2 regions of the Pseudomonas sp. Tri1 genome follow, and region 2 is predicted to be linked to the other one. Evidence: riboswitches for the same ligand, from Rfam matches in the RefSeq annotation. Region 2 holds a riboswitch; the other holds the start of a gene.
What was found. Region 2 has a riboswitch for cobalamin ahead of cobW (cobalamin biosynthesis protein CobW). Riboswitches for the same ligand answer to the same signal wherever they lie in the genome.
Positions count from the first base shown of each region.

Region 1 (3,263 bases), 2.7 Mb from region 2:
CAGGCCCTCGGCAAATGCGCCCACCTGCAGGCCCTGAGCCGGGGTGGGCTTGGCGCCGTCGGGCCAGCCGACCGCTTCGGCGATGTTGACGGTCGGGACCAGGGTCTTGTTCGGTTCGGGCAGTTTCGGCGCCGGACCGGTGCCGTCGGAGACTTGCAGCGTGGACGACTCGCCACAAGCGACGAGCCCTGTGGCAAGGGCGACGATCAGGAGGTGCGGTGGCTTGAGCATGCTGGCTTCCCTATGAATGCATGTAGTTATTCATAGAGAAGCGTAGGCATGCGATGGTTCAACTGCAGGCGCGTGTCAGCAGGTAAGCGACCTGTGGGGGCGAGCTTGCTCGCGATAGCGGTCCGTCAGATGCATTGTTATTGACTGGCCCGCCGCTATCGCAAGCAAGCGCGCTCCCACAGTTTCTCCCGCGGTTCTAGCGTGGATTGAGTCAACCGTGGGCCTGTTTGAACAGCATGGCGATGCCAGGATGGTATTGACCGGCCTCGTTTCGCAACTTGCGGTAGGCATAGGGAAAGTACCAGGCCACGGCGCAGGTGTTTTCCTTCTGCAAGTCGTCGATCATGTCCTGCAGTTCTTCGGGCGTGGCGCTCTGCTGGGCTTTTTGCGGCGCGACGAACAGGCAGCCCAGCTTCAGGTCGCTGGAATAGCTGATGCGCTTGGCATCGCTGGCGGCCTCGGACAGGGGTTGGGTCAGGTTCAGGTTGTTGACCTTGGGCCAGCGTTGCGTGGCCTGGATGAAGGCGCGCTCATCGGTGCTGGCGATGAACAAATCGGCGCTGACGTTGCGTTCGCCTTCTTCATTCTGCTTGCGGGTCGGGGTGTTTTGCAGCGTGACCATCTCCGCCATCCAGGCGGCAGCCGACAGCAAGCCGAGGTTGGCTTTTTCATCGAACCAGTAAGGCGTGTCGTTATCGCCCCGCACGGCGTTGTAGCGATCGATGCAGTCAAACCAACGTTCCAGCACCGGGCGCAGGAATTCCAGTTTTGGATTGCTGATGATCATCCCTTGCATGCTTTGCCCTCTTGTTTTTGTGATATCGGGTCGTAGTGTCGCTTTGATATCACTTGCCGCAGAATCACACAAGATTGGCGTCACTTTATTGATGGGCGCCAATGATTGCCCCGACAGGCGGCTTTAATTGACGCTCCACCCCCAACCCTCTAACCTTCGCCGCTTGTTTCAGGTGCTCTGTGACCACGGTCGACAGAGTGAAACAGGGAAGCCGGTGAGTGCACACGAACCCGGCGCTGCCCCCGCAACGGTAAATGAGTCAACGCTGTGCCTAAGCCACTGTGTCGCCGACATGGGAAGGCGCACAGCCCGGCATTGCGCCGCTCATGAGCCCGGAGACCGGCCTGATCCATCCAACGGCATCACGGTGGGCGATGCCAGGCTCGCTGCCGTCCTTTTTATGCCCGCCCGCCGTTATCCAATCTCAACGGAGAGCTTCCATGACCGACACCCCCGATCGCGACGAACGCCACCTGGCGCGCATGCTGCGCAAGAAAGCCGTGATCGACGAGCGCATCGCCAACTCGCCGAACGAATGCGGCCTGCTGCTGGTGCTGACCGGCAACGGCAAGGGCAAGAGCAGCTCGGCGTTTGGCATGCTGGCGCGGTCCATGGGGCACGGCATGCAATGCGGCGTGGTGCAGTTCATCAAGGGCCGCAGCAGCACCGGTGAGGAGCTGTTTTTCCGCCGCTTCCCGGAGCAGGTGCGCTTTCACGTCATGGGCGAAGGCTTCACTTGGGAAACCCAGGATCGCCAGCGCGACATCGCCGCCGCCGAGGCCGCCTGGGCTGTATCGCGGCAATTGCTCAGCGATCCGTCCATCGGCCTGGTGGTGCTCGACGAATTGAATATCGCCCTCAAGCACGGCTACCTCGACCTCGATCAAGTCCTCAGTGATCTGCAAGCCCGCCCACCGATGCAGCATGTGGTGGTGACCGGGCGTGGTGCCAAGCCGGAGATGATCGAGCTGGCCGACACCGTCACCGAAATGGGCATGATCAAGCACGCGTTCCAGGCCGGCATCAAGGCGCAGAAAGGCGTCGAACTGTGAGTGATGCTCGCCACTGCCCGGCGGTGCTGATCGCCGCCCCGGCCTCGGGGCAGGGCAAGACCACCGTCACCGCGGCCCTGGCGCGTTTGCATCGCAACCAGGGGCGTAAGGTGCGCGTCTTCAAGTGCGGCCCGGACTTCCTCGACCCGATGATCCTGGAGCGGGCCAGCGGCGCGCCGGTCTATCAATTGGATATGTGGATGGTCGGCGAGCAGGAAAGCCGCCGGCTGTTGTGGGAAGCCGCCGCCGAGGCGGACCTGATCCTGATCGAAGGGGTGATGGGGTTGTTCGACGGCACGCCGTCCAGCGCCGATCTGGCGCGGCATTTTGGCGTGCCGGTGCTGGCGGTGATCGATGGCACGGCCATGGCCCAGACCTTCGGCGCCCTGGCCTTGGGCCTGGCCCATTATCAGCCGGACTTGCCGTTCGCCGGGGTCTTGGCCAACCGCGTCGGCACCTTGCGCCACGCGCAATTGCTCGAAGGCAGCCTCACCGAAGGCCTGCGTTGGTACGGCGCGCTGTCCCGGGAAACCGGTATCGAATTACCCAGCCGTCACCTCGGGTTGGTCCAGGCCAGCGAATTGAATGACCTCGACCTGCGCCTCGACGCGGCAGCCGAGGCCTTGGCCGGCAGTTGTGAAGTGGCGCTGCCGCCGGCGGTGGCGTTCGCCGCGCCTGAGCTGATTACCCCGCAGCCGTGGCTCGACGGTGTGCGTATCGCCGTGGCCCGGGACGAAGCGTTTGCCTTCACCTATGGCGCCAGCCTTGATCTGCTGCGGGCCATGGGTGCGCAACTGAGCTTCTTTTCGCCGATCCATGACACCGAACTGCCCGAGGCGGACAGCCTCTATCTGCCCGGCGGTTATCCGGAATTGCACCACGTTGCGTTGGCCCGGAACACGCCGATGCTGGCGGCGATCCGGGCTCATCACGCTGCCGACAAACCGTTACTCGCCGAATGTGGCGGCATGTTGTATCTGCTCGATTCATTGACCGACGTCGACGGCACCCGTGCTGAACTGCTGGGTTTGCTCGCCGGTGATGCGCAGATGCAAAAGCGTCTGGCGGCCCTGGCGCTGCAAGCGGTGGATTTGCCGGAAGGTTCCCTGCGTGGGCACACCTATCATCATTCCTTGACCAGCACCGAGCTTGAACCGATTGCCCGTGGCCATAGCCCGAATGGC
Region 1 covers NZ_CP072913.1:5,099,869-5,103,131, reverse strand. Annotated here, with positions in the region: gene J9870_RS22030 (sorbosone dehydrogenase family protein) at 1-231, opposite strand, end outside; gene J9870_RS22025 (hypothetical protein) at 443-1,027, opposite strand; cobalamin riboswitch at 1,181-1,390, shown strand; gene cobO (cob(I)yrinic acid a,c-diamide adenosyltransferase) at 1,468-2,079, shown strand; gene J9870_RS22015 (cobyrinate a,c-diamide synthase) at 2,076-3,263, shown strand, end outside.
Region 1: linked by a shared signal. The riboswitch ahead of cobO (cob(I)yrinic acid a,c-diamide adenosyltransferase) and the one ahead of cobW (cobalamin biosynthesis protein CobW) in region 2 are both predicted to bind cobalamin.

Region 2 (3,263 bases):
GCTCATGCGTCGTGCTGGGCTTGACCGTCACGGCGAAACAGCCAGGCGCTGATCAGGCCGAGGGCCAGCCAGAACGCGACGTTGGTTACTTGCGAGGCGATCTTGAATTGGCTTTCCAGTGCTTCGGGCGCCAGCATCGAGTGGACTTCCGGCTGCGGTGCGCCGATGACATGGGGCACCAGCAACGTCGCCACCCCCAGCAACTTGAGCAGCCAGTGTTTGCCGAAGGCGATCAGGGCGATGCCCACCGCTGTGGACGCTGCGGTGCCGATCCACCACATCTGCCGCTGGGCCAGATCGGCCGCGGCGGTGCCGGGCAGCTCCGGTGGCAGACCGAGGGTCGGCGCCAGGACGAAGGTGGCATAACCGGCCAGGCCCCAAAGCAGGCCCTGGGAAGTGCGAGTCGGTGCGCGCAAGGTATACAGACCCGCCAGCATCAGGGCGAAACCCACCGCCACCACCAGGTTGCCGCCTGTGGTAGACAGTACGCGCTGCCAGCCGTCTTCCGGCTCCCAGGCTTCGGCATCGTGGGTATGGGCCACGCCGTCGGCGTGTTCATGGACCTCAGCCGCCGGGGCTTTTTCAAAGGTTTCGGCTTGAAGAATCAGCGGCGACACCCAGAAGCTTTGCAGGAGCGTCAGCAGCAGGGCGGCCAGCAAGCCGCTGAAACCAGCGGTCTGCGCGATACGCTTGATCATGTTGTCAGGTCTCAATGGCACGGGAAGGCGGCGCTGTGGCGGGTGTCGTGGGCGGCGTTGTGCACCGCTTCGATGTGGGAGAAACCGGCGAAATAGACCAGGCCGGCACCCAGGATCGAGGCCAGGATCGCGGCGCTCAGGCGTTGGCTCAAGGTGGTGGTGCTGCTGGCGGTGCGGGCGGTGCTGCTGATGGTCGACATGGCGCTTCCCTCTGTTCTTGTTCAGTGGGTTATTCGAGCGCAATGAAACCCCGGGCGAAAACCCGCCAAGGTTCGAACAGCGCCCGCCCACCGCGGGTTTGTTGATGCATGAGTCATGGGCCGGTCTCCGGGCTTGCGAGGGGCCGGGCTTGTGCCTGGCCTGCAAGCGTCACCTTCCCATGTCGACAGACACAGTGGTTCAGACGCTTCGCTCGCTTACCGTTGCGGGGGCAGCACCGGACTGACGTGGCTTTGAAGTAAAGCACACGATTCACCGGTTTCCCGTTTCACCCTGTGAAGGGCACCCGTAACTAGGCGCACAGGAGAGCATGGGCGGGGGCGGGGCGTCAATTGGCAGGGGGTTCAGGCTGGCACCGAGTCGCGCCCAATCGCGAGCAAGCTCGCTCCCACAGGGAACTTGAGGTGATCGTTATTTCTATGTACGCCAGCAACCCATGTGGGAGCGAGCTTGCTCGCGATGACGGTGGTAAGGCCACCACAGAACTTACCTGCGGACATTGACCCGCCCCCACACCCTGCGTAGCCTTGCGCCTTCGAGGTTCTTCGGCATGCGCCGAAGCTAAGAAGGGAACGCGGTCCAAGCCGCGGCTGCCCCCGCAACTGTGAACGGTGCTGTTTCTGCAAGGCCACTGTGCATGCCCTGTTCCATCGGGCGCACGGGAAGGCGCAGCAATCGCCAGTCAATGACTGGCCCGCCGTCAGCCAGGAGACCTGCCTCGACACAGATTCTCACTACAACCGGGCGGGGTGATCCGGTGGCGAAATCTTCCGCGCACGCCTTGCCTGCGGTTGTCGTCCCGTTTGCCCGCCACTTTGCCAAGGGGCATCGGATGAAAACACTGGCCAAACTTCCCGTCACCATCGTCACCGGTTTCCTCGGCTCGGGTAAAACCACCTTGCTGCGGCACATGCTCGACAACGCCCAGGGCCGCCGTATCGCGGTGATCGTCAACGAGTTCGGCGAGTTGGGCATCGACGGCGAGATCCTCAAGCAGTGCTCCATCGGTTGCACCGAAGAAGAAGCCAACGGCCGCGTCTACGAACTGGCCAACGGTTGCCTGTGCTGCACGGTGCAGGAAGAGTTCTTCCCGGTGATGCGCGAGCTGGTGGCCCGGCGCGGCGACCTCGACCATATCCTCATCGAAACCTCCGGCCTGGCCCTGCCCAAGCCGCTGGTCCAGGCTTTCCAATGGCCGGAAATCCGCAGCGCCTGCACTGTCGATGCGGTGATCACCGTGGTCGACAGCCCGGCCGTGGCCGCCGGCACCTTCGCCGCGTTTCCCGACCAGGTCGACGCGCAGCGCAAGCTCGACCCGAACCTGGACCATGAATCGCCGCTGCACGAACTGTTCGCCGACCAGCTGGCCAGCGCCGACCTGGTGATCCTCAACAAAGCCGACCTGATCAGCCCTGAAGACCTGGCCAAAGTCCGCCTGGAAGTGGCCGAAGAGTTGCCACCGGCGGTCAAAGTCATCGAAGCCAGCAGCGGTCGCTTGCCATTGGACGTGCTGATTGGCCTGGGCGCTGGTTCCGAAGAACACATCGACAGCCGCCACAGCCATCACGATCATCACCATGACGGCGACGAAGACGACCATGATCATGACGCCTTCGACTCCATTTCCATCGAATTGCCCCAGGCCGACGAAAGCCTGCTGCTGGACGCACTGACGCAATTGGTGGTCCAGCACAGCGTACTGCGGGTCAAGGGTTTCGCGGCGATCCCGAACAAGCCGATGCGCCTGCTGATCCAAGGCGTTGGCACGCGGTTCGACAAGCATTTCGACCGCCAGTGGGGCGCCGATGAAGCACGGGTCACCCGTTTGGTGCTGATTGGCCAGGCACTCGATGCCGGGCTGCTTGAAGCGCAGTTGCGCGCCGCCCTCAGCGTCTAAGCCATGCACCTGCTCAGGACCCAGCCCGGTGGCTTTGTATCGGACGACAACATTGCCGACCTGGGGCAAACCCCCGCCGAGCTGGTGATCCTGTGCAGCGGCGATTCCAGCCTGGCGCTGCTGGCCGAAGCGGCCAGGCAGTTGCCGGACGACTACCCGCAGTTTCGCCTTGCCAACCCGATGCAGGTGCAGAACCACGCGTCGGTGGACCTGTATTTCGAAGACGTGCTGCGCCACGCCAAAGTCATCCTGTTGTCGCTGCACGGTGGCATCGGCTATTGGCGCTACGGCATCGAGCGTCTGATGGAGCTGGCCGGGCGCGGGGTGAAGCTGATCCTGGTGCCGGGCGACGATCGTCCGGACCCGGAACTCAGCGACCTGAGCAACGTGCCTTTCGAGGACCGCGACCGGCTCTGGCAGTTCTTGCGCCAGGGCGGGCTGGGCAATGC
Region 2 covers NZ_CP072913.1:2,408,862-2,412,124, forward strand. Annotated here, with positions in the region: gene J9870_RS10715 (cobalamin biosynthesis protein) at 1-6, opposite strand, end outside; gene J9870_RS10720 (CbtA family protein) at 3-698, opposite strand; gene J9870_RS10725 (CbtB-domain containing protein) at 710-898, opposite strand; cobalamin riboswitch at 999-1,222, opposite strand; cobalamin riboswitch at 1,439-1,653, shown strand; gene cobW (cobalamin biosynthesis protein CobW) at 1,750-2,814, shown strand; gene cobN (cobaltochelatase subunit CobN) at 2,818-3,263, shown strand, end outside.